DNA from 3 places in the Pseudarthrobacter sp. W1I19 genome. Region 3 is predicted to be linked to each of the others. Evidence: riboswitches for the same ligand, from Rfam matches in the RefSeq annotation. Region 3 holds a riboswitch; each other region holds the start of a gene.
What was found. Region 3 has a riboswitch for thiamine pyrophosphate ahead of QF038_RS08250 (bifunctional hydroxymethylpyrimidine kinase/phosphomethylpyrimidine kinase). Riboswitches for the same ligand answer to the same signal wherever they lie in the genome.

Region 1 (10,107 bases), 420 kb from region 3:
GCTTCGGTCTGCAGCCGGAAATGGTTCAGCGAGCGCTCATCGGGCGATGGCATGGTGCGCAGGATGCCCACTTTTCCCGTGAGCATAAGGCGGGCGGCTGCCATTCCGGTCATCAGCGAGATCTGGGCGTTCCAGTCCTCCACGGGAAGCTGGGGAGCGGCGGCGATCCGGTAGCTGCCGTCGGGCAGCTGGACGATCTCCTGGTCGGGCATGTTCAGGCTGGCGCCGCCACGCGCCCGCTCCAGTTCCACACGCTTGAGCCCCACCTCTTTGAGGAGCCGCAGCACCGGCGGGGCCGTTCCGGCGTCGAGTTCCGACTGTGTGCCCTTGTAGCTGAGTTTGGCCCGGCTGCGGATACGGGCCCGCCTGACGGCGACGGATGTAACCTCCGCGGCGCTGTCCAGGCGGAAATCCCAGACGAATGCAGAGCAGTCCTGGTCCGGAAGGAGGCTGCCGGCCTGTTCGCTGATGATTTCCGGATGCAGCGGGATCCGCCCGTCGGGGACGTAGAACGTCTGTCCGCGGCGCCTTGTTTCCGCGTCCAACGGTCCGCCGGGCATAACGAATGCGGGCACGTCGGCGATGGCATAGAGCACGTGGTACCCGTCGCCGTCGGGCTCGATGAACAGCGCCTGGTCCAGGTCGGTGGAGGAAGCGGGATCAATGGTGACGAACTCGACGGCGGTCAGGTCGTAGGCAGGCAGCTGCAGGGATTCCACGGCTGCTTTCGCATCAGCCACGGCGTCGTCAGGGTAGGCGCCGGGCAATTCCAGTTCGGTCCGCAGCGCACTGAGTGCCGCCTCGAGCGCGTTGTTGTGCTCGTGGACGTTGGGAGCCAGCCGATGGTGTGACACGAAAATCAGCCTAACTCGAATTCCGGCGATAATGCAGGCATCCGGGCCGGGAAGGGCGCGACGGTAAAAGCAGGGTAACGAGCGTCAGCAGACGGAATCGGCAGTGGGCCGCATCGCCAGTGGCCGGGGCAGCCTCAGGAACCGGGGGCATCCAGGGCCGCGAGGAGCGATGCGGCGGCGGCTGCCGGATCGTCGGCTTCCGTGATGGCCCGGACCACCACGATCCGGCGGGCGCCTGCTTCCACCACCTGCTCAACATTGCCGTGGTCAATGCCCCCGATGGCAAACCAGGGGACACCGCCGTCGGACTGTCCTTCCTGCCCCGCAGCACTGGCAGCCGCGGCGGCGTACTTCACCAGCTCAAGCCCGACGGCGGCCCGCCCTGGTTTGGTGGGCGTCGCCCACACGGGGCCCACGCAGAAGTAGTCCAGCCCCGCGGGCCCGGCGGCTGCCGCGAGGGCTGCGTCCACCTGCTTCGGTGCATGGCTGGACAGTCCGATGGCTGCATTGCCGTTGAGCAGGGTGCGCGCGGCAGCGAGGGGGAGGTCTTTCTGGCCGATGTGGAACACGGGCGCGCCGGACAGCACGGCGATGTCAGCCCTGTCATTGACAGCCCACAGCCGGCCGTGGCGCTCCGCGGTTTCCTTCAGCATGGCCAGGAGTTCCAGCTCCTCCGCGGCCTCGATGGTTTTGTCCCGGAGCTGGATGATGTCCACGCCGCCGGCAAAAGCGGCATCTACGAACTGCCCGAAATCGCCTCGGTCCTTGCGGGCATCCGTGCAGAGGTACAGGCGCGCGGAGCTGAGGCCGTTGCTGATTTTGGTGGTGCTGAGGACATCGGTGCCGGCGGCAGGAGTGTGGGACACATTCATGGGGGCAAGCCTAGTTCCTCTACACTTGCCTCGTACTGCGGGAGCCCGCGGCAGCTGTCACAAAGCGCCGGGCTGAGAGGGCGTCAGAGCCGACCGCTTGACCTGATCCGGCTAGTACCGGCGTAGGGAAGGAGACACATGGGCGCACTATCTGGCCGCGGCGCAACGGAACAACAGGCCGCGCGCGCCGGCGGCACCGTCCGGGCCGATGTCGCCGTGATTGGCGGCGGAGTGACCGGCCACGGCATCGCCTGGGAGGCACAACGCTCCGGACGTTCCGTGGTGCTCATCGACGACGCCCCGGGTTCCGGGGCCAGCTGGGCGGCCGCCGGAATGCTCGCCCCCGTCAGCGAACTGCACTACCAGGAGGAGGGCCTCCTGGAGCTGATGCTGGACAGCTCGACGCGGTGGCCCGCTTTTGTTGCCGGGCTACGGGCAGCATCCGGTGCTGATCCGGGATACATCACGACGCCGACCCTCGCCGTGGGTGCCGACGCCGCGGACCGCCGGGCGCTGATGGACCTGCGCGGAGTACAGCAGGCCAACGGACTCACCGTGGAACCGCTCACCGTCCGCGAAGCCCGCCGGAGGGAGCCACTTCTAAGCCCGGCCATCGCCTGCGCGCTGGACACCCCGGCCGATCACCAGGTGGACCCAAGGCTGCTGGTGGACTGCCTGCGGCGCGCGCTCGCCGGCCACCGCGGCCAAGGCAGCGGCAGCGACGCGAACGGGACCAGGGACGAGGGTGCCAACAGTGGGACCGGGGGCGATGGCACGGCTGTGGCCGGCGCCGCCGACGGCTACTCCGTGCCGGACAAAGCACGAGGGCTGCTGTGGCAGGACGGGGCTGTTGCCGGCGTGCAGTTGGCCGGTGGCGGAACCGTGCTGGCCGGCGAGACCGTAGTTGCAAACGGGCTGCAGGCGGCGGAACTGGAGTCCCTCCCGGAGGGTCTGCACCTTCCGCTGCGGCCCGTCTATGGGGACATCCTGCGGTTGGCAGTGCCCCGGCATTTGCAACCGTTGGTGGCGTCCACCGTCCGCGGACTGGTGCGCGGGGTCCCGGTGTACATCGTTCCCCGCCGGGACGGCACCGTGGTGATCGGGGCGACCCAGCGTGAAGACGCGCCCTCCGCGACCGACGCCGTTTCTGCCGGCGGCGCCTACCAACTCCTCCGCGACGCGCAGGTGCTGCTTCCCGCCGTCGCCGAACTCGAACTGCTCGAATGTACCGCCCGCGCCAGACCTGGAACCCCGGACAATGCCCCGCTGCTGGGGCGCGTGCCCACAACGGAGGGCGCGGGCCAGGCCGGCGGACACACCCCCGGGCTCATCATCGCCACCGGGTTCTTCCGGCACGGCGTCCACCTGACGCCGGCCGCAGCCGCCATCTGCCGGGACCTCCTGGACGGCCACGAGGACCCCCGCTGGGCGCCCTTCAACCCGGCCCGCTTCAGCGGGGTACCTGCACCCGCCGCACCTACCCGCTTCCCAACCGGCCACCCGAGCCACCAACCGCCCACAAAGGAAACAGTATGAACATCACCTTGAACGGAACCCCGCACCCAGTGCCGGATGGTGCTTCCATCACGCAGCTCGTCAGCCAGGTCACCGGCCGCCACCTCAGTGCGGACGGGCAGGCCACGGATGGCCAAAAGCTCGGTGTGGCCGTGGCACACAACGCACAGGTAGTGCCGCGCAGCCAGTGGTTTGCCACTGCGCTCGCGGACGGCGACGAGGTCGAACTCGTCACGGCCGTGCAGGGAGGCTGACCCATGGGCGGAACCATCACCACCTCAACCTCCCCGGCGCTGCAGGACCCGCTGGTCATTGACGGCGTCGAACTGGAATCCCGGCTCATCATGGGCACCGGCGGCGCCCCCAGCCTGGACGGCCTCGGCGCTGCGCTCCTCGCTTCCGGCACCAGCCTGACCACCGTGGCCATGCGCCGCTACTCGACCGCGGAATCAGGCTCGCTGTTCCAGCTGCTCGTGGACCACGGCATCCGGGTGCTGCCCAACACCGCCGGCTGCTTCACAGCCCGGGACGCCGTGCTCACGGCGGAACTGGCCCGTGAAGCGCTGGAAACCGACTGGGTGAAGCTGGAAGTCATTGCCGACGAACACACCCTCTTGCCGGACGCCGTGGAACTGGTGGACGCCACTGAGCAGCTCGTCAGCAGAGGCTTCAAGGTGTTCGCCTACACGAACGACGATCCTGTCCTGGCCCTCCGGCTCGAGAACCTTGGCGCCACGGCTGTAATGCCGCTCGGATCACCCATCGGCACGGGGCTTGGCATCCTGAATCCGCACAATATTGAACTGATTGTGTCCCGGGCCTCGGTTCCGGTTGTGCTCGACGCCGGCATCGGGACGGCCTCGGACGCAGCCCTGGCCATGGAACTGGGCTGCGACGCCGTCCTGCTGGCCACGGCCGTGACCCGGGCCCAGAATCCTGCGCTCATGGGGGAGGCCTTCAAACACGCGGTAATCGCCGGTAGGCTGGCGAAGACGGCCGGCAGGATACCGCGCCGCGAACATGCACTGGCGTCGTCGGCCATGGAAGGCCGGGCCGAGTTCCTCTAGCCCTTCCGGCCAAGCGGCGGCCCGGGCATGCGCAACGCACAAAGGAGCAGCCATGTCCAGCAAGGACGTTCTTTCCCCCGAACGGCTCGAGGACGCCCTGGCAGTCCTGCCCGACTGGCGCTATCGCGGCGGCGCCCTCCTCACCGTGTATAAAATGCCGACGTCGGCTGCCGCGCTTGAGCTGATGGCCGCCGTCGGGCGCCTTGCCGAGGAACAGAACCACCACCCGGACCTGGACTGGCGGTACAACAGGGTGTTCCTCCGCTACACCTCCCATGACGCCGGGGGAGAGGTGACCGCGCGCGACGTCGGAGCGGCTGAGGCAGTCAGTGAGGCCGCCGCCGCGGTCCATGCCGTTGCGGAGCCCGCGAAGCATCCAGCAGCCGCCTGATCATGCCGCGCGTTCAAACGCCTGTGACCACTGCCCAGGGCAGTGGTCACAGGCGTTTAGCGTTGAGGGTGCCGCCGGTTAGAGCCGCAGGATCGCGGTGAGCCGTTCCAGATCCCGCTTGGCCCGGACGCGGCCCAGGAAGATGACTGCCGCCACGGCCGCTGCTGATCCGAGCACCATGGGAAGGACCCACGGCATCCAGGTCAGCCCCGGACGGTACCCGAAACCTGCGGCCATCAGGATGATCCAGCTCAACGCTCCCACGGCCACGGCGACGCCGGCCGGCACGCCAACCCCGTATTTCGTATGGCGTTTGTCGTTGGCCCAGACGATGAAACCTGCGGCGGCTGTCACCAGCACCACGATGGTCAACGAAAGCATGGCTCTCCTCGGAATAACCGCCCTGTCCGGACGGCAGCGGCTAGAACTGGCCGAAACCTACGCGGCGCTGTTCTTCGGCGCCGATTTCGACGTATGCCAGGGCCTTGCCGGGAACAATGATCAGGCGTCCCTTGTCATCCTTCAGGCGCAGGTCACCGCCGTTGCTGATGGCTTCCTCGACAACCTTGGCCACGGAGTCTGCGTCCTCGTTTGACTCGAGCACAATTTCGCGGCCAACGTTCTGAACGCCGATCTTTACTTCCACAGGGGGCCTCCCAGCCAGTTCACGTTTCTCGGTTATGTCTTATTTGTAGTCTAGGACTCTTTGGGGAAGCGAGAGATTCCGCGCCAAGCTAAACGGTAAATGAGGTCGCTGGCCACATCGAGGTCCAGGTTGCCGTCTGTTTCCAGCCAGTAGCGCGCACTTACCTGGGCCATACCGGCAAGCCCGCGGCCCAGCAGTTCCGCTTCCAGATGGGGAAGTTTGGTGTCCTCCGCGATGACGCGGGCAATGGCATCCGCGAACGTCCGGTTGAAAGTCTCCAGCCGCGAGCTGACATCGGGATCATTGATCAGGTCAGACTCGAAGACCAGCCGGTGGGCCTGGTCATCGTTGGCGATGAACTGGAAATAGGCGCGCATAACGGCCTGAACGCGTTCATCGTTGTCCGTAGTCGAGTTCAGCGCCCCGAGCATCAGCTCGGTGAGGGAGGCCAGATGGCTTTCCAGAAGGGCCAGGTACAGCTCCCGCTTTGAGGGGAAATGCTGGTAAAGGACAGGCTTGCTGACGTGGGCGGTCTCGGCGATCTCGTCCATGGCGGCGCCGTGGTACCCGTTTGCCACAAAAACTTCCTGTGCTGCGGAAAGGAGCTGTGCGCGTCTTTCGTCCCTGGGAAGCCGGGCGGACCGTTGCCCGGCGGGGCGCGGGGCGGTTTGCGGTTCGGCTGCGGACGGGCGGCCGGCCCGTGCTTCATGGACCACAGTTGTCCTTCTTTCCCTTGCTGTTACCCCCACTCTACTTCGGGGTAATATGACCCGGCGGTATCCCGGGGCATACATTGAAGTATGGCTTCGACATTCACCGCAAATGTTTCAACAGTTTCACTGGATCCGCTGGTTGAACCGGCTGGTGAGCTGACTGCTGCCGAGGTGGAGCGCTACTCGCGGCACCTCATCATTCCCGAGATCGGCGCGCTGGGACAGCGGCGGCTCAAGAATGCAAAGGTGCTGGTGATCGGTGCCGGCGGGCTGGGGTCACCGGCGCTGCTGTACCTCGCCGCCGCAGGGGTGGGCACCCTGGGCATCATCGACGACGACGCCGTTGACCTCAGCAACCTGCAGCGCCAGGTTATCCACGGCGTAGCGGACGTGGGCCGGCCCAAAATCGAGTCGGCACGGGACTCCATTGCCGCCCTCAACCCCTTGGTGGACGTCCGGCTGCACGATGTCCGGCTGGATGCCAGTAATGCCCTGGAGCTGTTCGCTGACTATGACCTGATCCTGGACGGCGCCGACAACTTCGCCACCCGCTACCTGGTCAACGACGCCGCCGCCATCCTGGGCAAGCCCTACGTCTGGGGCTCCATCTTCCGGTTCGACGGCCAGGTGAGCGTCTTCTGGGAGAAGCATGGCCCCACGTACCGCGACCTCTACCCTGAAGCGCCACCCGCCGGCTCGGTGCCTTCCTGCGGTGAGGGCGGTGTGTTCGGCATGCTCTGCGCCGCCGTGGGATCGCTGATGGTGACGGAGGCAGTCAAGCTGATCACCGGCGTCGGGCGTTCACTGCTGGGCCGCGTGGCACTCTTTGACGCCCTGGGCGGAAGCTGGCGCGAGATCCGCGTGTCGAAAGACCCCGCGGCCGCGCCCATCACGGAGCTGACGGATTACGAGGCCTTCTGCGGCATCACGCCGGCGGCCCCGTCGGATACTGAACACACCGTTACGGCAACTCAACTGGCCACCATGCTGGCGTCGCGCAAGGCGGGGCTGAAGGACTTCGAACTGGTGGATGTGCGGGAATCGGGGGAGTACGACATCGTCCGGATCGACGGCGCCACGCTGATCCCGCAGGGCCGGATCCTGGCCGGCGAGGCGTGGAATGAACTGCCGCAGGACAAAGAGATTGTGTTCCACTGCAAAGCCGGCACCCGGTCCGCCAACGTGCTGGCTGCGGCGCAGAAGGCGGGCTACCAGCGGGTGAGCCATCTCGACGGCGGCATCCTCGCCTGGGTGCGCGACGTGGAACCCCACAAGCCCGTCTACTGAGGCACTTGAGCTATCACTTTTGGTCCCCAAAAGGGCGGCAAAGGGACCAAAAGTGATAGCTCAAATGGGGGTGGTCAGGCCGTTTCGCGGCCGATGTCATCGTGGTCCACCGGGCACTCCGCCGGGGGGACTGCGCGTGCGGCGGGCTGCTCAACGGTGATGCCGTAGAGCGCTTCCAGGGCGGCCACATATTCGTCCTGCTGGCCGTTGGCTGCCAGTTCGCGGGCGCGGACGGTGGGGACGTGAAGCAGTTGCTTGACCATGCGTCGGAGGGCGAACTCCACTTCTTCGGCAGCAGCGGTGCAGCCGTGCCGGGCGCGGACTTTCTCCATTTCCGCGTCGAGCACGTTCATGGTGTGCCGCCGCAGGGCAACAATGGCGGAGTCCACGGACCGGGCCTCCCGCTCCTGCTCGAAGGCCTTGGCAGCGCCGCTGACGATGCCGCTTGCCTGGGCCAGGGATTCTGCCTGTTCCTGCGGTGCGGCCAGGCGCACGGACTCCAGGGTCAGCAGCTCGACGCCGTCCAGCTCGCCCACGCCGGGGTCAAAGTCGTGGGTGAGGGCGAGGTCTATGGCGATCAGCGGCTGGGGCGAATCTGCACGGACCTGCGCAAGCTCGTCGGCCTCAACCCGGGTGTCCGAACCGCTGCAGCCGATCATGACGTCCGCGGCGGCAACGGCAGGCCGGAGAGACTCTTCGTTAAGGGCGGTGCCCCCGCGGGTGGCCACAAAGCCTTCGGCACGGCCGGAGGAGGAGAAAACGGAAATGTCGGTGCAGCCGCGCTCACGCAGCAGCGCCATGGTGGCGCCGGCGTAGGCGCCGGTTCCGAAGACCACCACCTTTTTGGTGGTCCAGTCAGGGTTTTCGGAAAGATCGGTGGCGAGGTCGAGGGCCACCGAAACGATCGACAGGCCCCGGGATCCGAGGGCAGTCTGGGCGCCCACGTCCTTGGCCGTTTTGGATGCGGCCTGGAACAGCCGGACGAGGCCCGAACTGGCGGTGCCTTCGTGCTGCGCGGTGATCAGGGCGCGCCGTACCTGGCCGGCGATCTCGCGTTCGCCGACGACGGCCGAGTCCAGTCCGGCACTGACGGCGAACAGGTGCTGTGTGACTTCGGGACCTGTGCGGGTGCTGAAGGAGCGGGAGACGAGGGGTTCACTCAGTCCGCTGGCTTCGCTGATCTGGGCAACGAGGGCGGCGCGTGCGGCTTCCACATCGTCCGGATGGGGCGCCTCACCGTAGATTTCGTACCGGTTGCAGGTGGCAAGGACAACCGCACCCGTCACTGCCGGCGATCCGGAGAGAGCGGATGTGGCGATCTCCGAAGCACCGTTGCTCAACTGAGCAACGGTCTCAAGATCGATGTCGGCGTGTGTTGCCACCAATGAAAAAAGAACCACAGCAGGTCAATCATAGCTTTTTCGTTCCGCGGTAGAACAACTGTCCGGCCCGGGAGCGGCAGCCAGGGCCTGTGATTCCTGACACGGGGCGGGCAGTGCCCTTTAGCGTGACAGCCTGTCGTTATCTTTTGCCGCCGTTTTTGGGCACAATCGGAGGCATGACTTCCAGCCCTGCCATGTCCGCTGCCGGCGCCCTCGCTGCAGACCATCCGCTCATGGACGGTCGCACCGCTGACTCGCCGCTGATTACGGCGTACCGGGGCGGCAAGCCGTCCAGGCGCCCCGTCTGGTTCATGCGGCAGGCAGGGCGCTCCCTTCCGGAATACCTGAAGGTCCGCGAAGGCATCGCGATGCTGGACTCCTGCCTTCGGCCGGAACTGGCGTCGGAAATCACGCTCCAGCCCGTCCGCCGCCATGACGTCGATGCCGGCATCTTCTTCTCAGACATCGTTATTCCACTGAAGCTGGCCGGCGTTGGCGTGGACATCGTTCCGGGTGTGGGCCCGGTCCTGGACAGGCCCGTGCGGACAGCGGCGGACGTTGCTGCACTGCCCCAGCTGACCTGGGAGGCACTGGAACCCATTCGCGAGGCTGTGCGGCTCACCGTTGCCGAGCTCGGCAAAACACCCCTGATCGGCTTCGCCGGGGCACCTTTCACCCTGGCGGCCTACATGGTGGAAGGCAAACCCTCCCGCGACCACCTCGGCCCGCGGACCATGATGCACGCTGACCCCGAGACCTGGAGCGCGCTGGCCAACTGGGCAGCTGACGCATCCGGCATGTTCCTCCGGGCACAGCTCGAGGCGGGCGCCTCCGCCGGTCAGCTCTTCGACTCCTGGGCGGGCTCCCTGGGCCTGGCCGACTACACCAAGTACGTAGCCCCTGCATCCGCCCGTGCCCTCGACCACGTGCGGCACCTTGGCGCGCCGCTGATCCACTTCGGTACCGGAACTTCCGAGCTCCTGGTGGCCATGCGCGATGTGGGCGTGGACGTGGTAGGGGTGGACTACCGCCTTCCGCTGGATGAGGCCAACCGCCGGCTGGGCGGGTCCGTCCCCCTTCAGGGCAACATCGACCCCGCCCTGTTGTCCGCCCCGTGGGAGATCCTCGAGGCCCACGTGAGAGCCGTCATCAAGGCCGGCTCAGCGGCTCCGGGCCATGTCCTTAACCTCGGTCACGGCGTCCCTCCGGAAACCGACCCTGCCGTCCTGACCCGGGTTGTAGAGCTCATCCACTCCATCTCCCCGGAGTAAACCGTGGACGCCAACAAGGCCGGGACCGCGGACGCCCTGGTGCTGGGCGGGGGGATCTCGGGGCTGCTGTCCGCCCGGGAACTCGCCGCTGCCGGGCACCGGGTAACGG
Region 2 (10,107 bases), 1.6 Mb from region 3:
GCTGTTCCTGATCTCCATTGCCATGGTTTATGGGGCTACCGGAACGGTCAACATGGCGGATCTCGCCATCAAACTCGGCGAGCTGGACCAGGGCACCAAAACCCTCCTGCACGTCATGCTGCTGGTGGCGTTCGGCATCAAGGCGGCTGTGTTCCCGCTGTCCTTCTGGCTGCCCGACTCCTACCCCACGGCGCCGGCTCCGGTCACCGCCGTGTTCGCGGGCCTGCTGACCAAAGTGGGTGTCTACGCAATGGTGCGCACGGAGACCCTGCTCTTCCCGGGGGACACGCTCAACACACCCCTGATGGTGGCCGCGCTGCTGACCATGGTGGTGGGAATCCTGGGTGCGCTGGCGCAGAACGACATCAAACGTCTGCTCTCGTTCACGCTGGTCAGCCACATCGGCTACATGGTGTTCGGCCTGGCCATGTCCTCCACCGCCGGATTGGGAGCGGCCGTCTTCTACGTGGCCCACCACATCACCATCCAGACCAGCCTGTTCCTGGTGACCGGCCTGATCGAACGCCGCGGCGGCAGCTCGTCCGTGGACCGCCTGGGCGGCCTGGCCAAACTGTCGCCCCTGCTGGCGCTGCTCTTCTTTGTCCCCGCCATGAATTTGGCCGGCATCCCGCCGTTCTCCGGGTTCCTCGGAAAAGTGGGTCTGATGCAGGCGGGCATCGAGTTGGGCACACCGCTCGCCTATGCCCTGGTCATCGGCGGCGTGGTTACCAGCCTCCTGACATTGCTTGCCATCGCCAGGGTGTGGAACCGCGCCTTCTGGCGCAAGCCCACTGACGCCGAGCACCCGGACCCCGTTCTCCTGGCGGCGCCAGGGGTGAGGGTGGCCGGCCCGGGCGCCAAGCTGAACACCGTAACGCTCCTCCCCCGCACCATGGTGGGTTCCACGCTGGGACTGGTGGTTCTCGGCGTCGCACTCACGGTCTTCGCGGGCCCGCTGTTTACGGTTTCGGACCAGGCGGCACACGACATGCTCAACAGGTCTTCCTACATCCAGGCAGTCCTGGGCGAGGACACCGTAGTGCCTATGATCCTGACGGCGGGAGGAGGAAAATGAGCCGCCGCCGTATTTCGCTGCGCCAGGAACTGCCGCTCCTGGTCTGGCTGGTGATCGTCTGGGGCGCCCTATGGCAGGATTTCAGCCCCGGAAACCTCCTGTTCGGCGCCCTGCTGGCCGTGGCAGTGGCCAGGCTGTTCTACCTTCCGCCGGTTGAGCTGAGCGGCCGCTTCAACATCCTGCACGCCGTTCCCTTCGCGCTGATGTTTCTGGCAAAGGTGGTGGTTGCCAGTGCCCAGGTCCTGTACCTGGCGGTGATGCGCGGGCCCCAGGTCAAGAACGCGTTGGTGGCGGTGACGCTGAGAAGCCACCAGGATCTGTTGGTTACCGCCACCGGCCACGTCATATCGCTGATTCCGGGCTCGCTGGTGGTGGAGGTGGACCGGTCAACCTCCACCTTGTACCTGCACGCCCTGAACATCAGCTCAGTTGAGGACGTAGAGAATTTCCGCCAGGAGGTCAGGTCCATCGAAGCCGGGCTGATCCGGATCATGGGCAGCCGGGAAGAACTTGAAACCGTGCGGTCGGAGGCAGCCGCATGATGCAGACCGTCCTGGTCCTTACGGCCGTCATCTTCTCGCTCGCCGCCGGTGGCGCGATCATCAGGATCGCCCGCGGCCCGTCGCTGCTGGACCGGGTGCTCGCGGCGGACGTCCTGCTCGCCATCCTGGGCGGGGCCCTGTGCGTTGACATGGCCGTGAACCGGCACCTGAACAACCTGATGCTGGTGGTGTCCATCTCCATCATCGGGTTCATCGGATCCGTGACCGTTGCCCGGTTCGTGGCAGACCGAAGGGAGCAGCCGAATGAGTCCTGATGCTAATGGCCTGGATTTCTGGATCGACCTGTTGTCCGCCGTGTTTATGGTGGCCGGTGCCGTTCTGTCGCTGGGAGCGGCGATCGGCCTGCTCCGGTTCCCGGACCTGCTCAGCCGCATGCACGCCGCCACCAAGCCGCAGGTCCTGGGCCTGTTCCTGCTGCTGGCCGCGATCGGGCTGCAGATGCGCTCCTGGTGGGTGTGGCCGGTACTGGTGGTGGCCTGGATCTTCCAGCTGCTGACCGTGCCGGTATCCGCCCACATGGTGGGCCGGGCCGGCTACCGCACTAAGCACCTGCATCGCGAACTGCTGACGGCGGATGAACTGGAGGCCGTAGTGCAGAAAGCCGCCGCCAAAACCGCCCGCGAGGACGGTTCCGGCGACGGCCAGGTGAGGTAAGAAACTTCAGAACGGCTAGACAATGTCCTGGCTCTTGGCAAACCGGGTGATGGCGCGCTGGGTGCCGCGGTTGGCCAGGACCTGGATGATGGTGCTCACCGAGGCCGAGATCAGCGCGAACGTCAGCGCGGACTGCAGGCTGGTGGGGATGTCCTCGTCCTTGCCGGTGGGCGGCTTCCGGCCGGTGGACTTTTCCCAGATGGTATTGACCAGCTTGGTCCCGACGAAGCCGGCGCCAAGGCTTATGCCTGTACCGAGCAGCTTGATGAAGAGATTCATTCGGTGTACTCCTTGCGGGCGGAAAACGGACTGTACCCAGCCTAACCGCCCATTCTGCGGCAACGGCACAGCGACGGCGGCGGAGTCCGGGTGCGTCAGTTGACTGGTGGTTCCGTCCGGAACTTGATCATTTTGTGGGTTCCATCGCAGTAAGGCTTGATCGCTGAGGCGCCGCACCGGCACAGCGCCACGGTCTGGCGCTGCCGCGGGACGGGGGCTCCGGACGGCGTCACGATTTCGAAGTCGCCCCGAACAATAAGCGGGCCGTCGGGGCACACCACGATCGAGCTTTCGGCGGGTTCCTGGTTCATGGCTGCTCCTTGGGTACGTTGGCGGGCTTCAAATAGTGGTAGTGGGACCCCAGCTTGCCGCGGTGCCGGCGCCGAAGTTCGGCTTCCGAGTGGGCTGCGGTCTTGAGCCGCGCCCCGGCGTAAGGCACACCGCCGGCGAGCCTGAACCCAAGGGCTATCCAGATGCAGGCGGCCCGTTCCAGGACCCACAGCGGAGCGAACAATGTGGCCGGGAAGGGGAAAACTGCCCTGCCGGAATGCCGCCGTCGTCCCGTCTCGGCGATGAGGACCGGGGCGGCGGCCAGTGCCAGGAGGGCGGCCCGACGGCGGCCGGCGGGAAGGCGGGCAGCGCAGGCGATCACCGGGAGCAGGGAAAGTTCGACGGCGAGGCGCCGCGGCTGGGCGAAGTCGTCGTAGGCCTGGCGTGTGCGCTGCTTGAGGAAGTGCCGGAACTTCGGCGGCCTGCGGGGAACCATCAGATCAGGGACAATCCTTTCCCGGCCGCCGGCGGCTTTGACGGTGCGGATCAGCTCAAGGTTCTCGAACAGCACCGGATCGTAGCCGCCGGTAGCCAGCAGCGCGCTCTTGCGAACCGCCAGGGTGCCGGGGTAGTCCGCCGACCAGGCCCGGTTGATCAGGGTCCGCGCCGTATCGCACCAGGCATGCCACGGCAGCGGATCAAAGTAGTTCTGCGGCCGCACAATGTCCGCCGAGCTGAGGTGACGGACGACGGCGGCGAGCGACTCGCGTGTGTAGCGAACGTCGTCGTCGGCTATCACCAGCAGTTCCGCCGAGGAGGCGCGCACGCCAGTCATAACGCCGGCCACCTTGCCGTTACCGGCCGCGCTGTTACCGCTACCGCCGGCGCTGTCGCTTGCGGGCTCGGGACGGATGTGGCGCACTCCGGGCGGAAAGGCGGCCCGGTGCCGCTCGAACAGGCCAGGGGCGGAGCCGTCCACCACGGTGACCGGGATCCACCGAAGAAGCCGCTCGAGGTAGGCCGCAAGGTCCTGCAGCTCCGAATCCCGTTCCGACTCGGCAGTCCACCGCAGTGGCAGGATGTACTCCGCGGACGGCTCGACGGACGGGGTGCTCATGCTGCCGCCGATACGGCCCTCAGCGAGGTCACTCCATTTTCCCAGCTGGCCAGGAGGTGCGTGGAAAGCCTGCCGTCGATGGCCATGGCCGCCGTCGCCCCGAACAGGACGTCCGCGAGCAGCCCGGGCTCAGCTTCCACCAGGCCGCCTGCGAGGTCGCGCCCGGCGATCTGCTCGTGGACGGCGTCGGCTTCCACGTGCTCATCGAAGTAGTGGGTCACATCCGCGTCGAAGCCGTGCCGCCGGAAGCCGTTGCCATACAGCCGGTTGGGTTGGGAGGAGGTCATCTCGTAGAGGGCCAGGTGACCGGTGATGGCCCCGCGGAGCCGGCGGTTCAGCCCGAAGAGGGACATCATGTTCACCGCGGCGAGGGAGACGGCGGGGACAGCGTCGACGTATGCGCCGTACTGGTCGTCCATACCCAACCCGCGCATGGTGCGGGCGAACAGTGCGCTGTGCATCCGTTCGGCGCGTCCGCCGCCGTACTCGTCGGCCTGGATTTCCACGAGGGCAGCCTTGGCCCTGCCGGTGAGGCGGGGGATGGCCCAGGTGTGCGGGTCCGCTTCCTTGAGCTGGTAGATGGACTTGTGGACCAGGAACTCCTGGAGCTGGTCCAGCGTCGCCTTTTTGGCCACGAAGCGTGAGACGCTGGGCCCGGTGTCGCTGGCAGCGAGGCCGAACAGGATGTCCGCCACGGCGTCGCTGGTGAGCTCCGCGGCGGGCGGAAGGGTGATCTCTCCGGCGGCGGAGGCGGCGGAACGGAGCGCCGCCTCAAACGGCCGCTCCATGAGGCGGCGCACCCGGATCAGCCCGGGTTCCCACTCCCACTCGTCACTGATCCCTTCCAGCCCCGAGTAGTGCAGCTCGTAGAGGCAGAAGAGGGCCAGTTGGACGTCGTCGTCACCAATGATGTCAGTGGAAGCTGCCACTTCGGGTGCGGCCAGCAGGCGCAGTTCCTCGACGGCGGCGGCACCCTCGCCACTGCCGAGCGTGCAGGTGAGGGCCCGAAAGAGGGCTCTGGTGATGGGACCTCGAGGTTCGGGGATCTTCATGGTGCTCCTTTGGGTGGGCGGCGCTGCTGCGTCTTCGACAGCGGGTTCGGTGGGCGTTCAGGTCTGGTCGTGCTCGTCCGCGTCCAGCACCGGGCGGTCCATGGCCGGGCTGGCGGGAAAGGTCTTTGTGGCGGGAACGGTCTTTGGCGACAGCAGGACGGCAAGGGCGATCATGGCCAGCCCCAATGCCAGGTGCAGCCAGTTGTCCGCATTGTTTTCGGGAAGGAAGTTGGCCGGCAGGTCATCGCCCATCAGCAGGCCGTACAGCCAAAGGAAGAGGTAGGCGACGCCCCCGTAAATGAGGAAGTTCCGCCCCTGCCGGTGCGTCCCGGCCATCACCAGGGCCGCGATACCGGATGCGAGGTGGACGGCATTATGCAGCACTGACACTCGGAAAATGCCGAACAGCTCTGCTTTAGAGCCGGGTCCGGCGAGGCCCAGGGAATCGAAATTGGCGGTAATGCCCGGAATGAATCCCAAAATCCCCAGCAGCAGGAAGACGATGCCCGTGGCAAGTGTGGCCTTCTGCAGGCCCGTCCTCGCTTCGGTGGCGCGGGTGCTGACCGCCATATGCTGTACTCCTCAAAAGCCGGGAACAACATAGTAAGCATGATTACTAATAAAAGCTAAGCACGCTTTCTACCCGGAGTTCACTCCTCTGGGCTGTTCCAGGCGTAAGGGTTGGCGTGGTGCCCACCGTGGCGGCCCTGTTCATACCCCTGCTGCCAGGCCTTCCCGACGGCGGCCACAAGTTCTGCGAGCAGGGGATAGTAGGGATGGTCGGGGCCAATGTAGATCATCTCGTCCTCTGCCTTGTCCACCGCAGCCCGCACTTGGTTTTCCCCCAACGGACTGCTCACGATGCCCCTCCCCGCCGCCGAAACTTTGCCGCCTGGACGGCGTTAGTCAGCGCCCATGGAACCAAGAACTTCGCGCAGGGCCCGGACCACCAGGTTGTGGTCCTGCACCTGGGGAAGCCCCGAAACAGTCACGGTGGCCACAGCGCCCACCCCTGCGACATACACCGGAAAGGAGCCCCCGTGGGCCGCGTACCGGCTCTGGTCGAACCAGGCGTGGTCCTCGATCCTGCCGCCGCGGAGCCGTCCGCGCAGCCCCACCAGCAGGGACGGCACTTCGTAGCGGGCGGCGGTGCGCTGCTTGGCCCGGATCCAGTGCTCGTTGTCCGGGGTGGCTCCGGGCAGGGCTACATGGAACAGGACCTGGTCACCCTTGGTGATGTCGATGGCGATGGGGAGTTGGTCCTCCTTGCCAAGTTCCACCAGCAGCAGTCCAAGGTTCAGTGCGTCGTCGATGGAAAACCGGGGGAACTGGAGCTCGCGGATTTCTCCCTCAATCCGCGCGATGAGGGCCTGCAGGGAGCCTTCAGGCTGGGTGTCATCGGAATCGGGATCGAACTCGGTCACATCCGGCAAATTGGCGGTCATGGCCCACAATCTACCCCTCCGCCGGTGTAAACTGGACCACGCCCAGCAGGGCAATTTATCTACCTACAGAATCATTCAACGACAGGGGAGCGCCGCCGTCGGGCATCACTGGCCATGCCAGGATCCGCAGGTGGGCGCTGAGAGTGCGGACAGCCGCAGACCCTCGAACCTGATCCGGTTAGTACCGGCGCAAGGGAGTCGAGTTCTCGAAGTCCGGCAACGGCAGTCAGTGCCCTTGCCGCGCTTTCCCCTCCTGTTCCTCAGGAGGATCACATGGCAACAACAGCAGTAAAGAAGACCACCAGCAAGTCTTGGCGCGTCGTGGACATCGTGGTGGCGGCCTTGATCGCCGTCGCGGGCGGCGTCATTTTCTGGGCGTGGTCCCAGGGATCCGCCGCAGTCTCAGCTCCCATGAACGCCGTCTACCCGCCCCTGACCGGCCTGATCGCCGGCGGCTGGATGATCCCCGCCGTGCTGGGCATGCTCATCATCCGCAAGCCGGGCGCCGCGCTGTTCTGCGAAACCGTCGCAGCCACCGGCGAGCTCCTCATGGGGTCGCAGTACGGTGCCTCAGTTCTGTTCTCGGGCTTTGTCCAGGGCCTGGGCGCAGAGATCATCTTCGCCATCTTCGTGTACAGGAAGTTCAACCTGCCGGTATCGCTGCTGGCCGGTGCCGGCGCCGGCCTGTTCTGCGGCCTGAACGACTCCTTCGCCCCGTGGGGCTGGAACATCGCCTACTCCGGCGGCGACAAGCTGGCCTACATCATCTTCACAGCCATTTCCGGAGCGGTTATCGCCGGTGCGCTGTCCTGGATCGCCACGCGCGGCCTGGCGAAGACCGGAGTCCTGGGCTCGTTTGCCTCGCGGAAGGCAGCAACGGAGCCAGTCTTCTCCTGATGACAGCTCCCTCCCATCACCGGGCGTCGGCTGCGGTGCGTCCGGCTGCCATCAGCGCCCGCGGTTGGGGCTGGCGGCATGCCGGACGTGCCAAGCCTGCGGTCCGTGCCCTTGACCTGGACATCCAGCCAGGGGAGCGCGTGCTCCTCCTCGGCCCCTCCGGCGCGGGCAAGTCCACCCTCCTCCATGCCTTGGCGGGAGTCCTGGGCGATGTTAACGACGACGGCGAGGCAGGCGAATCCGACGAGTCCGGTTCGCTGCTGGTTGACAGGGCCTCTCCCCGGGAGCAGCGCGGCCGTGCCGGCCTGATGCAGCAGGACCCGGAGACGCAGGTGGTCCTCTCCCGGGTGGGTGACGACGTCGCCTTTGGCGCCGAGAACCTCGCCGTACCTCGCGACAAAATTTGGACTCGTGTTCACGAGGCGCTGGACGACGTCGGCCTGTCCCACCTGCCGCTGGACCACCCGACGTCGGCCCTGTCCGGCGGGCAGAAGCAGCGGCTGGCGCTCGCGGGCATCCTTGCCATGCGGCCGGGGTTGATCCTCCTCGACGAGCCGACAGCCAACCTGGACCCTGCCGGGGTGCTGGAGGTCCGCGACGCCGTGGCGCGCTGCCTGAAGAAAACCGGGGCAACCCTGGTGGTGGTGGAGCACCGGGTGTCCGTGTGGAAGGACCTGGTGGACCGGATCGTGGTGCTGCAGCCCGGTTCGTCCACGGAGTCCGCCGTACTTCTGGACGGGCCGCCGGACCGGGTGCTCAGCGAGGCCAGGAGCATGCTTATCTCCGCAGGAGTTTGGGTGCCGGGTTACGTTCCGGAAACCAGGCAGCGCACGGAGAGCCCGGTTCCCGGGACCGGTGATCTCCTCCTCGCCGCGGAGGAACTGGCGGTTTCGCGGGGCCGTGCCCGTCGACAAGGGTTCCGGAAGCTGCCCCCGGTGCCCGTGCAGCAGGGCATCTCCGCGCAGGTCCGCGCCGGGCAGGCGCTCGCCATCACGGGTCCCAACGGGGCAGGAAAATCGACTTTTGCCCTGACTCTTGCCGGTCTTTTGGAGCCGGTTGCCGGCAAGGTCTCCGCCACCCTGGCGCTGAGCCGGGGCGCCGGGATTGATCCTTACCGGTGGAAGGCGGAGCAGCTGATCGAACGCGTGGGGACCGTATTCCAGGAGCCGGAGCACCAGTTCGTCACGGGGAAAGTGCTCGACGAACTCCTCTTCGGCCCGCGTCATCTTGGCCACGGGGAAGAGCGCGTGGACGAGCTGCTGGAGCGGTTGCGGCTGACGGAGCTCGTTAACGCCAACCCCTATACGTTGTCGGGCGGGGAAAAGCGGCGGCTCTCGGTGGCCACGGTCCTGGCCGCGCATCCCCAGGTCCTTGTCCTGGACGAACCCACGTTCGGCCAGGATGCCAACACCTGGGCCGAGCTGGCCTCGTTCCTGTCCGAACTCCTCGATGCCGGCACTGCAGTGGTGTCGGTGACCCATGATGCCGAGTTCACGGCAGCCCTGGGCGGGACGGAGCTGCGGATGGCTGCGGCGCGGGCGGCTGCATCATGAGGCAGGAAATGACCCTGCAGGCAAACCGCGCCCTGCTGGTCCGAGCCAACCCGCTGAGCAAGTTCGCTGCTGTGTTCCTGGTGACCGCGGTACTGGCACTCTCCATTGACTGGGTATCCGCCTCGGTGGCGCTCGTCTTTGAGCTCATGTTGTTCCCGCTGGCCGGGCTGACTCTCACGCTGCTCTGGCAGCGCGGCTGGCCGTTGATCATCGCCGCCGCCGTGGGCGGCTGGAGCACCTCCATCCTGGCGCCGGACAGCGGAAAGACGCTGATCGACGTCGGCCTCTGGACCATGAGTGAAGGATCGCTGGAGCTGGGGGCCGGTTTTATGCTGCGCGGGCTGGCGATTGCGCTGCCTGCGGTGCTGCTGATGAGCTGTACCGACCCCACCGACCTGGCCGACGCGCTGGCGCAAAAGGCGCGGCTCCCGCACCGGTTCGTGCTGGGAACGTTGGCAGCCATGCGCCTGGTGGGACTGCTGGCTGATGAGTGGCAGACCATCGGCATGGCCCGCCGCGCGCGCGGAGTAGGCTCGCGGGGCAACGTGCTGCAGCGGGTGAAGGCGACGCTGGGGCAGAGCTTCGGACTCTTGGTCCAGGCGATCCGGCGTGCGTCGCGCCTGGCCGTGACCATGGAGGCGCGCGGCTTCGGTGGCGGAACCCGGACGTGGGCGCGCGAGTCTACATACAGCTGGTTGGATGCCTGGGTGCTGGGCGCCGGGGTGCTGATGGCCGGTGCAGCCTTTGCAGCTGCCCTCTGGGCAGGAACCTGGAATATGGTGTGGCTGGGAAGTTGACGCGGGGTCTGGCCTGACTTTTGTGTGTCAGCGCAGGCGGCCGGCCTGAGGTTGTGGGGGCTTTGGGATGAATCTCAGAAGCAGGAGTAGTCGTAGTCAAACCCGCGGGACACGAACTGCGTGAGGCTGACTTTGCCGCCGGCAGTCAGCGGCGGGTTGGAGCAGTTGCCCTTGGCCCCGGTCACGGTGCGTGCCCCGGCCAGCCAGCTGGGCAGTGAGTACAGGTTGCTCGAGCTGCTGACGGTTCCCACGATCTGGCTCCATTGGGAGCCTGTCGAATAGATGCCTACTCCCTGGGCGTTGATGCTGCGGAAGAACGCCGTCATGCCCTCCAGGACTGCACGGTTGGCGTCCTTGTCCGAAGTGGACCAGCTGTTTCCGGTTTCCACGTCCAGCCACCAGACA
Region 3 (10,107 bases):
GTTCCTGGCCGGGTAGGGCCTCTTGACCTACCGGAACGCCCGCCTGTTCGGCCAGCTTCTGCCGGGCCATGGCGCGCCGGTTGATCACGGCGGCACGTTCGGCCAGCGCAATCTGCTCCGCCAGGATTTCCGGATCCACTGCTTCCGGATCAAGGGAGGCAATGTGCTCCATCTTGGCGATCTGGTTCTTGGCCTGCTCGGCGAGCAGTGCCCTTGCCGCCAGCGCCTGTTCGACGGTCATCCCCTGGGGAGCCGTGGATGACCGTGATTTGGGAGCCGGGGTGGTGGCAACCTTGGGGTCCTGGGCCGCATCGGCTTGTACCTGGCTGGCTGGGCTTCCGGGCCGATTGGCACCCGGAGCGGCCGGACCGGAGGGGGCCACGATAGGGGTGGCAGCGGTGAGCGCCTGCTCCTTCAGCTGCTGCAGGCGGAGTTGGCGCCGCGTGGGCGGACCGCCGGCGGCCAGCTGGCCCTCTTTTTCTTCCAGTTCCTTGATAGTGCGCAGTGCGGCCCGATCACGGGCACGGATTTGGGAGGAACGCTGGGTGTGCGTCTGTTCAGCAGCCTGGGAAGGTGCTCCCGGGGCAGGGCTATTTGGCGTGCCCGAAGCCAGGGCCGAACCCGGGGCAGGGGAACCCGCAGCACTGGTACCCGCACCACTGGGGGCAGGCCGGCCTGCCGGAGGCCGTTTTGTGGCAGGGGAAACCTGATCCGTGCCTGTGGACACGGATGCCTGTTGTGCATCCCTGGCCTTCCGGAGTTCCCGGCGGCTGCGGATGGGGGGCTGTTCCTGACTCATTGAGAACTCATTCAGTGCTGGCTGGTTCGCTTGCTTCGGAAGTGGCATTCACGCCTGCCGGCGCGTCAAGGTAAAGGCCGTACTTGGCGATGTACTGGACCACCCCGTCCGGAACGAGGTACCACACAGGGTTGTTCGCTGCTACGCGGGAACGGCAGTCCGTGGAGGAAATGGCCATGGCCGGCACCTCCAGCAGGCTGACGTCCTTGCGGCCCATGCCGTCCAGGACGTGTCCGGGCCTGGTGACGCCGACGAAATGCGCCAGCGACCACAGCTCGTCGATGTCCTTCCAGGACAGGATCTGAGCGAGGGCGTCTGCTCCAGTGATGAAGAACAGATCGGCCTCCGGTCGCTGGGCCCTGAGGTCGCGCAGGGTGTCGATGGTATACGTCGGACCGGGTCGGTCAACGTCCACCCTGCTGACAGTAAACCGCGGGTTGGAGGCTGTGGCGATCACTGTCATGAGGTAACGGTGTTCCGGTTCACTGACCTGTTTGTGGGACTTTTGCCACGGCTGCCCGGTGGGGACAAAGACCACCTCGTCCAGGTCGAACTCGGCAGCAACTTCACTGGCCGCCACAAGGTGGCCGTGATGGATGGGATCAAACGTCCCGCCCATCACGCCCAGCCGCAGCCTGCCATTGGCACCGTTACGGTGCAGAGCGCGGGAAATGTTAGTGGCCCTGCCCGTGATCGTGCTTGTTCGGGTGCTGGCGGTGCGGATCCGCGTGCTCCTCCGTGGCGGCGTGGCGGTTGCCCAGGTTGGTGTACGAGAGGGTGATGAACATCATGACCACGAGGATGCCGAAAATGCTGACGCCGAAGACCCACGGCTCAGCCCATAACGGCGCGAGCTCTTCATGTTCTCCGCCCTCGGCGACGGTGGCGGCAATTTGCTGGAACAGCATGTTCTCCCCTAATGCTCAAAGGATTGTGGCAGCGGAAAGCTCCGCCGATTCTGACTTCTGGTCTATGTTACCGCGTAGCTACCCGCGGACCTGGCCCTCGCCCTGCACGATCCACTTGGTGGTGGTGAGCTCGGTCAGGCCCATGGGACCGCGCGCGTGCAGCTTCTGCGTGGAGATGCCCACCTCGGCACCCAGGCCCAGCTCCCCGCCGTCCGTGAACCGGGTGGAGGCGTTGACGATTACTGCAGCTGAATCCACCTCGGCGATGAAACGCTCGGCATTGGCCAGGTTGTTGGTGAGGATCGCCTCGGTGTGCCCCGTGGTCCAGGTCCGGATGTGCTGCACGGCCTCGTCCAGGCTGTCCACCATGGCAACGGCGAGATCGAGGTCCATGTATTCGGTGCCCCAGTCCTCGTCGGTGGCCGGTTCGGACTCGATTGAAGCGGGAAGGGCAGCCCGGATGCGTGCGTCAGCGTGCAGCCGGACACCTGCCTTGCTCAGGGCCGTGGCGACGGCGGGCAGCACCGTGGAGCCGGAGTGGACCAGGAGGGTCTCCACAGTGTTGCAGACGCTGGGACGCTGGGTCTTGGCGTTCAGGAGGATCTCCACTGCCATGTCCTCGCTGGCGGACTCGTCAATGAAGATGTGCACGTTCCCCTCTCCCGTCTCGATGACGGGGACGGCGGAATTAGTGACCACTGTCTGGATGAGGTCGCGCCCGCCGCGGGGAATCAGTACATCCACCCGGCCGCGTGCGCGCATGAGGACGTTGGCACCGGCGCGCCCGTACTGGTCAACAGTCTGCACGCCATCGGCGGGCAGGCCCACGGACTCCAATGCCTCGCGCAGTAGGCGGACCAGGACTTCGTTGGTTGCCTGTGCTGCGCTTCCGCCGCGCAGGATCACGGCGTTGCCGCTCTTGAGGGCGAGCCCTGCGATGTCCACTGTGACGTTGGGCCGTGCCTCGTAAATGGCGGCCACCACACCCATGGGTACGTTGACCTGCCGCAGGCGCAGCCCGTTGGGAAGGGTCTGGCCGCGGACCACGTTGCCCACGGGGTCAGGGAGGTTTGCCAGGTTTTCCAGGGCAGCGACCAGCCCGCCGATCCGGGCATCAGTCAGCGTGAGCCGGTCCAGCATGGCTGCGGAGGTGCCGTTAGCCTTGCCTGCAGCGACATCCTTGCTGTTGGCGGCGAGGATGGCCTCAGTGTTTTCCCGCAGTGCAGCCCCCACCGCACGAAGGGCGCGGTCTTTCCAAGCACGGTTGGCCATGGCCAGACGCCGTGCGGCATGACGGGAGCGGTCCGCGATGGCGTGGACCGCTGCTTCAACATCAACACTGCCGGACAGTGCAGGCTCCACCGGGACCTTTACTGCCGATGAGTCTGCCGGCTGCGCCGTGGAAGCGGCAGCGGTGTCTCCGGAGTTTTCAGCAGTGGTGTGGATCAGGGCCTCAGTCATGTTCCAAGTTTAGGCGAGCCTGGGGCTCAGACCAGCACCAGGTCGTCTACGTGAACAACTTCACGGTCGTAGCCGCTGCCGAGGGCCTCGCCAAGGTCCCGGGTGGAACGGCCCAGCATCTGCGGCAATTCAGCTGACGAGTAATTGACGAGCCCCCGCGCCACCACCGTGCCGTCGGCACTGGCGATCTCAACGGCGTCGCCCGCTTCAAAGTCGCCGTGCACGGCGGAGATGCCGGCCGGCAGCAGTGAGGTGCGGTGATGCCGCACGGCCTTCACGGCGCCGTCGTCCAGGACAAGGCGGCCCTGAACCGACGCCACATGCGCCAGCCAGAGCAGCCGGACAGGCTTTCGGGCGCCGTTGACGGTGAACCAGGTGCCCACGTCCTCGCCGTTCAGGGCGGCGGCCGCGTTGGGCGTTGAGGTGACCAGTGCGTGGATGCCGGAGCCGGCGGCCATGGTGGCTGCCTCGACCTTGGTCTGCATGCCGCCGGTGCCCACGCCGGCTTTGCCGGTTTTACCGATCGACACGCCCTCGAGGTCGTGCGGGCCCTCAACGAGGGGGATCCTTTTGGCACCGAGCGACGGCGGTCCGTCATACAGGGAGTCGACGTCGGACAGCAGCACCAGTGCATCCGCCCGGACCAGGTGTGCCACCAGTGCGGCCAGGCGGTCGTTGTCGCCGAAACGGATTTCATGGGTGGCCACGGTGTCGTTTTCGTTGACCACCGGGACCACGCCGAGGTTAAGCAGGCGGTCCAGGGCGCGGAAGGCGTTGGTGTGCTGGCTCCGGCGCATCAGGTCCTCGGCGGTGAGCAGCACCTGGCTGACGGTCACGCCGTGCGCGCCGAAGGCCTGGGTGTAGCGGGCCATCAGCAGCCCCTGGCCCACACTGGCCGCAGCCTGCTGGGTGGCGAGATCGCGCGGGCGCTTGGCCAGGCCCAGCGGGGCCAGGCCGGCGGCAATGGCGCCCGAGGAGACCAGGATGATCTCCGTGCCGGTGTTGCGCTTGGCGGCCAATGCATCAGCGAGGGCCGTCAGCGACTCCTCGGAGATGCCGCCCTTGATGCTGGTCAGGGAGGATGAACCCACCTTGACCACGATCCTGCCCGCGTTCGCGAGCACGCTCCTGTCCACAGACCGGGTGAGCGGATCCGCGGCTGCCGCCCTAGAACTCATCGTCCGCGTCCAGTCCACTCTCCTTGAGGGGCTTGGCAACCCGGCGGCTGCTGACAGACTCGGTCCAGATGCCGGCCTTGCGCTCCGCTTCCAGCTCGGCACGGGCGGCTGCCTTGGCGTCCTTGCGCTCCTGCTGCTCATCGCGCTTCTGGCTGCGGGTGGGTCGGTCGCCGATGTCCGCAAACCGGACGTCCGTGCCGCGTGGCGACGCGAGGAGCTCTGCACCCGCCATCATGGTGGGCTCCCAGTCGAAGACGACGCCGTCGTCCTCGCCGATGACCACCGTGTCGCCCGGTTTGGCACCCTGTTTGAACAGTTCCGTCTCCACACCGAGCTTGGCCAGGCGGTCCGCAAGGTAGCCGATGGCTTCCTCGTTGGTGAAGTCCGTCTGCTTGACCCAGCGCACGGGCTTCTCCCCCATGACGCGGAACAGCGGCTCGAGGCCTTTTTCCTCGCGGCGGATCTTGAACCCGGATTCGTTGACAGCGCGCGGCCTCAGCACGGCGGGCTGGACCTTGGGCGGAGCAGCAGCCACAGCATCGCGTGCGGCCTTGACGATCCCGGCCATGGCGAAGCCGAGCTGGCGCAGCCCCTCGTGGCTGGTGGCCGATACCTCAAACACCTGGTAGCCGCGGGATTCAAGTTCGGGGCGCACAAAGTCGGCCATGTCCTTGCCGTCCGGCAGGTCCACCTTGTTCAGTGCCACCAGGCGCGGGCGGTGGTTGAGCGGGACAACCTCTCCGTCCTGCCCGGCGTAGCTCATGTCCACGGCGTACTTTTCCAGTTCGGCCTCGATGATGGCCAAGTCGGAGAGGGGGTCGCGGTCCGATTCGAGGGTGCCGCAGTCCAGGACGTGGACCAGCGCCGCGCAGCGCTCCACGTGGCGCAGGAAGTGGTGGCCCAGTCCCCTGCCCTCGCTGGCGCCTTCGATCAGGCCGGGAACGTCGGCGATGGTGAAACGGACTTCACCGGCCTGCACAACGCCCAGGTTGGGGACAAGTGTGGTGAAGGGGTAGTCAGCGATCTTGGGGCGGGCGGCAGACATGGCAGCGATCAGGCTGGACTTTCCTGCGGACGGGAAGCCCACCAAGGCGATGTCGGCGATGGACTTCAGCTCAAGGACAACGTCCCTGGAATCGCCTTCGATGCCGAGCAACGCGAATCCGGGCGCCCGGCGCTTCTGCGAGGAGAGGGCAGCATTGCCCAGGCCGCCGATGCCGCCTGCTGCCGCCACAAACTCGGCACCTTCGCCCACGAGGTCCGCCAGTACGGTGCCGTCCTTGGACTTGACCACCGTGCCGTCCGGGACGGGGAGGATGAGCGTCTCGCCGTTCTTTCCGCCGCGCCAGTCGCCCATGCCCGGTCCGCCGTTGCTGGCGTGCCGGTGCGGTGCGTGGTGGTAGTCGAGGAGGGTGGTGGTCTGGTGGTCCACGCGCAGGATGACGTCGCCGCCGTTGCCGCCGTCGCCGCCGTCGGGACCGCCGAGCGGCTTGAACTTCTCGCGGTGCACGGAGACGCACCCGTTGCCGCCGTTACCGCCGGATACGTGCAGTACTACCCGGTCTACAAAGCTGGCCACGTGGATCTCCTCAGTGCTGTTTCCTGGACGCCGCGGGGCGCCAAGAAGATTGTAATGCGGTTAAAAGAACAGTGGAGCGGACCCTCAGGCCCGCTCCACCGCTTCAGAACTGGTTGTTACTCTGCAGCTGCAGCAGCAACGATGTTGACGACGCGACGACCGCGGCGGGTGCCGAATTCAACGGCGCCCGGGGTCAGGGCGAACAGGGTGTCGTCGCCGCCACGGCCAACGCCGGCGCCCGGGTGGAAGTGGGTGCCGCGCTGGCGGACGATGATCTCGCCGGCGGAAACAACCTGGCCGCCGAAGCGCTTTACGCCGAGGTACTGAGCGTTGGAATCACGACCGTTGCGAGTGGAGCTCGCGCCCTTTTTATGTGCCATTTGAAATGCCTGCCTCTAAATTCTGGGGATCTGCTGAAAAACCTGAACAGTAACGAAGGTTACTGGATACCAGTGATCTTGACCTTGGTCAGTTCCTGGCGGTGACCCTGGCGCTTCTTGTAACCGGTCTTGTTCTTGAACTTCTGGATCACAATCTTCGGACCACGGAGGTCGTTCAGGATCTCAGCTGTAACAGTTACCTTGGCCAGGTCAGCAGCGGCAGTGGTGATCTTGTCACCATCAACCAGGAGCAGCGCGGGCAGCTGAATGGTGCTGCCAGCCCCACCGGCGACGCGGTTCAGGGTAACGAAGTCTCCAACGGAAACCTTCTCTTGGCGGCCGCCTGCGCGGACAATCGCGTACACCACTTGGGAACTCACTTCTCTCGACGTTTATAACTAAATTTGCGTGCGGAACCGACTATCAAAAGCCTGGTTTCTCGCTGTGCCTCAACGCCGTGGGGTCGTAACCCAAGTGTTGGCGTAAGCACCGAAGATCTAGATTACGCTAATTTTGTCTTCGGCCGCAAATGAGGCTGGTTCCCGGCGGGTTGCTGTGATAGGTACCACAGTCCAGGTCCGGCGTCCGCACCCTGCCCCACCATAGTACCGGCCCGCACGCCGGCGGTTGTTCAGGCGTGCAGCCGCGGCGCGTCAAAGAAGTCCACTTCCAGCCGGCAGGACTGCTTGAACGCCGTGATCATCGCGTCCCTGTCCGCCGCCGAGGCCGTACGCCCTGCCTCATCCACGATGGCAATGGCCTGGCGGGTGGCGGCGGCGAAGCCCTCGTCAGCGTAGGTGCGCAGCCAGGCAGCGTACGGGTGCCCGGCAGGTTCGCCGGCGGCGAGGAACTGGGCGTGCAGGGTTGCACCCACCTCTGCGTACAGCCAGAAGCAGGGCAGGACCGCTGCGGCCAGCACTGCATAACTGCCCGACGCCGACGCGGCCGTCAGGTGGTCAACGTAAGACTTCGTCACCGGGCCAAGTTGCGGCCGGACGGCGCGGGTGCTCAGCCAGGAGCGGTGCAGCTCCGACTCGACCTCCAGGCACTGACTGGCAGACCCGGCCCAAAAGAGCTGTTCGGCCTCGGTGGGCGCCAAGGCACTCGCCCGGGCAAGCACCCGTGAATAGCCGTTCAGGTAGATGGCGTCCTGCGCAAGGTAGTACGCGAACTCCTGCTCCTGAAGGCTGCCGGAGACCAGGCCGCGGATGAAGTCCAGGGCGTAGATATCCTCCAGGTCCGGCTGGGCCTCGCTCCAGAGCCGGGCAGCGAAGCTGCCCTCGGAGGGAATGGGCGGCAGGTGGTGGAAGTGGTGCACCGGGCCGTTGCCGGTTCCCACCTCCAACGTTCCGGAGGCCTCGAGGGCGCCTGCCAGCCAGGGCTTGACTTCACGGAGCGACGCTTCCCAGTCCCCCACCCGCGCCTGGACAGTGGCCATCGCGGAGGACAGCGAACAGCCGGTGCCGTGGCTGTTCCGCGTTGCCACCCGTTCCCCGGGCAACACCACCACTTCGCCGGACAGCAGGCCCGCGGTGTTGACCAGGGCATCCGGGCACTCGTTGCCGTCCAGGTGGCCGCCCTTGACCAGCACGGTGGCCCCGGTAGCTGCGGAGAGGGCGCGTCCCTGTTCCAGGGCTCCGGCCCAGTCCTCCTGTACGTCGCCGCCTACCAGCATGGCGAGCTCAATGAGGTTGGGGGTGATGAGGTGGGCCAGCGGCAGGAGTCCGCGCAGCGCGGCTTCGGCGGACTCCTTCAGGAGCCGGTCGCCGCTGGTTGCCATCATCACGGGGTCCAGGACCACGACGGCGGGACGGACCCTGCGCAGCCAGTCCCCCACCGCTTCGATCACCTCGGCGCTGCCGAGCATTCCGATCTTGACCGCATCAATGCCGATGTCGTCGCTGACGGCGTCCAGCTGCGCGGCCAGGAAATCGGCCGGCGGCACGTGGACAGCCCGGACGCCATGGGTGTTTTGGGCGGTAAGGGCCGTGATGGCGGCCATTCCGTAGCCGCCGAATGCCGCAATGCTTTTGAGGTCGGCCTGAATGCCGGCACCGCCGGACGGATCAGAACCGGCAATGGACAGCACCCGGGGCACGGGACGGCCGGGCGGGGTGAGGGCGGGGAACGTTGACGATGCGGTTGATGGGGTGGCAGTGGGCATTGCAAGAGTCGCAGACAAGAGACATCCCTTCGCCGGTGCTAGCCGGACAGGTTCAACGGGTGTGGATCTCAGCCGGCTCTCTGCGCGGCACCCCGTGTCGGTTCCCCAGCCTAGCTTTTTTGACCGGTGAAGACAGAAGGTGACACATTGCGACCCGCACCGCGGCCCTTACGCCCTGGGCCTTGGAACCGTCCGGGCGCAGACACAGGAATGCCCGGCCGGCCACTGGTGTGGCTGGCCGGGCATTGCCTGCTGATCGTCAGCGTTGCTTGCTCCTTAGAGCTCCGAGGCCGGAACCCCTACGCCGAGGATGATGGGCGCTTCGGCTGCCTTGGTGGCCGGCTTTTCGGTGCCCGCCGGCTGGGGGGCCTTCGCCTCATGGGAATGGCCTGTGCCGCCCGCAGCCACGTTCTCATGCTGCTCCACGGTGGTTTCGTTCGCAGCACCCTGGGCACGGCTGGCGCTCCGGTGGCGCCGGGGCCGACGCTGCCGCGTCTGCTCGAGCGTGTGGTCGCTGTAGTCCTTCTCCGGCGCCTCGGCGCGCTGGGGAGCGGGCTGGGACTGCTGCGCCGGCGCCGCCTGCTCCGCCCGCGGGTTCTGCTCCTGCGCCTGCTCCGGTTCGGCCTGCTCCTGCCGCGCTTCCGTGTCCGGCTGCGCTTCCGGTTCCGTGGCCGGCTGGCCAAGGTGGGCGAACGCTTCGGCAAGCCGGTCCAGGGTCAGTGCCGGCCGAGGCTGCTGTTCCTCCGCGTGCTCCACAAACGGCAGCACGACCTTCTCGCCGCCGAAGGTCAGCACGGCAGCCGGACGGGTATCGGCGTCGCGCTTTTCAGCTGCCGGCGCGGGAGCGGGCTGCTCCCCGGCCGCCTGCTTGGCTGCCGCCACCTCGTCGTCGTGCAGGTGCGCTGCGTGGGCAGCGGCGGCGATGTTGGCCAGGGCCAGCCTGGTGGCTTCAGCCTTGGCGTGCCGTTCGGCGTCCGAGGGGTCGGGGTGCACGGTGTGGATCTGCACGGCAGCAGCCGGTGCTGCTTCGGGCTGCTGGCCGCCGCGGCCCCGGCGCCGCTTACGGTCCGGGCGGGCACCGGGCTGGTTGTTGTCCGGGCGCAGGCTGTCAGGGCGGTGACCTTCGTTGCGAGCTTCCGGTCGGCTGTCCGCACGCTGGACGTGGTGCTCGGCGGCCACGATGTTGGCGCGCCGGTGCTCCACGGGGTCGTCGTGGGTAACCACGCCGCGGCCTGCGCACGCTTCACACTGCTCGCCGAACACTTCGAGCAGCCCGGTGCCCATCCGCTTGCGGGTCATCTGGACCAGGCCCAGCGAGGTGACCTCAGCCACCTGGTGCTTGGTGCGGTCGCGTCCCAGGCATTCGACGAGCCGGCGCAGCACAAGGTCGCGGTTCGATTCGAGGACCATGTCGATGAAGTCGATGACGATGATGCCGCCGATATCGCGCAGCCGGAGCTGGCGGACCACTTCCTCGGCAGCCTCAAGGTTGTTTTTGGTCACCGTCTCTTCGAGGTTTCCGCCGCTGCCGGTGAACTTGCCGGTGTTGACGTCCACCACGGTCATGGCTTCGGTGCGGTCGATCACCAGCGAACCGCCGGAGGGCAGGAAGACCTTCCGCTCCAGCGCCTTGTGGAT

Region 1: linked by a shared signal. The riboswitch ahead of QF038_RS06290 (FAD-dependent oxidoreductase) and the one ahead of QF038_RS08250 (bifunctional hydroxymethylpyrimidine kinase/phosphomethylpyrimidine kinase) in region 3 are both predicted to bind thiamine pyrophosphate.
Region 2: linked by a shared signal. The riboswitch ahead of QF038_RS00530 (ECF transporter S component) and the one ahead of QF038_RS08250 (bifunctional hydroxymethylpyrimidine kinase/phosphomethylpyrimidine kinase) in region 3 are both predicted to bind thiamine pyrophosphate.

The regions. Positions count from the first base shown of each region.
Region 1 covers NZ_JAUSZR010000001.1:1,336,412-1,346,518, forward strand. Annotated here, with positions in the region: gene QF038_RS06280 (RNB domain-containing ribonuclease) at 1-854, opposite strand, end outside; gene thiE (thiamine phosphate synthase) at 989-1,726, opposite strand; TPP riboswitch at 1,754-1,872, shown strand; gene QF038_RS06290 (FAD-dependent oxidoreductase) at 1,865-3,262, shown strand; gene thiS (sulfur carrier protein ThiS) at 3,259-3,495, shown strand; gene QF038_RS06300 (thiazole synthase) at 3,499-4,308, shown strand; gene QF038_RS06305 (4a-hydroxytetrahydrobiopterin dehydratase) at 4,361-4,699, shown strand; gene QF038_RS06310 (hypothetical protein) at 4,778-5,080, opposite strand; gene QF038_RS06315 (DUF3107 domain-containing protein) at 5,121-5,345, opposite strand; gene QF038_RS06320 (TetR/AcrR family transcriptional regulator) at 5,396-6,061, opposite strand; gene moeB (molybdopterin-synthase adenylyltransferase MoeB) at 6,146-7,345, shown strand; gene QF038_RS06330 (glutamyl-tRNA reductase) at 7,420-8,745, opposite strand; gene hemE (uroporphyrinogen decarboxylase) at 8,904-9,998, shown strand; gene hemG (protoporphyrinogen oxidase) at 10,002-10,107, shown strand, end outside.
Region 2 covers NZ_JAUSZR010000001.1:112,999-123,105, forward strand. Annotated here, with positions in the region: gene QF038_RS00475 (Na+/H+ antiporter subunit D) at 1-1,075, shown strand, start outside; gene QF038_RS00480 (Na+/H+ antiporter subunit E) at 1,072-1,617, shown strand; gene QF038_RS00485 (monovalent cation/H+ antiporter complex subunit F) at 1,614-1,892, shown strand; gene mnhG (monovalent cation/H(+) antiporter subunit G) at 1,882-2,292, shown strand; gene QF038_RS00495 (DUF4235 domain-containing protein) at 2,308-2,571, opposite strand; gene QF038_RS00500 (CDGSH iron-sulfur domain-containing protein) at 2,667-2,882, opposite strand; gene QF038_RS00505 (glycosyltransferase family 2 protein) at 2,879-3,958, opposite strand; gene QF038_RS00510 (iron-containing redox enzyme family protein) at 3,955-5,010, opposite strand; gene QF038_RS00515 (DUF4383 domain-containing protein) at 5,068-5,580, opposite strand; gene QF038_RS00520 (hypothetical protein) at 5,661-5,870, opposite strand; gene QF038_RS00525 (heme-degrading domain-containing protein) at 5,913-6,455, opposite strand; TPP riboswitch at 6,529-6,669, shown strand; gene QF038_RS00530 (ECF transporter S component) at 6,729-7,352, shown strand; gene QF038_RS00535 (ABC transporter ATP-binding protein) at 7,352-8,905, shown strand; gene QF038_RS00540 (energy-coupling factor transporter transmembrane protein EcfT) at 8,902-9,702, shown strand; gene QF038_RS00545 (hypothetical protein) at 9,777-10,107, opposite strand, start outside.
Region 3 covers NZ_JAUSZR010000001.1:1,760,639-1,770,745, reverse strand. Annotated here, with positions in the region: gene QF038_RS08290 (hypothetical protein) at 1-799, opposite strand, end outside; gene nadD (nicotinate-nucleotide adenylyltransferase) at 807-1,433, opposite strand; gene QF038_RS08280 (hypothetical protein) at 1,474-1,707, opposite strand; gene QF038_RS08275 (glutamate-5-semialdehyde dehydrogenase) at 1,786-3,168, opposite strand; gene proB (glutamate 5-kinase) at 3,195-4,346, opposite strand; gene obgE (GTPase ObgE) at 4,336-5,925, opposite strand; gene rpmA (50S ribosomal protein L27) at 6,042-6,305, opposite strand; gene rplU (50S ribosomal protein L21) at 6,365-6,673, opposite strand; gene QF038_RS08250 (bifunctional hydroxymethylpyrimidine kinase/phosphomethylpyrimidine kinase) at 6,937-8,469, opposite strand; TPP riboswitch at 8,477-8,574, opposite strand; gene QF038_RS08245 (Rne/Rng family ribonuclease) at 8,746-10,107, opposite strand, start outside.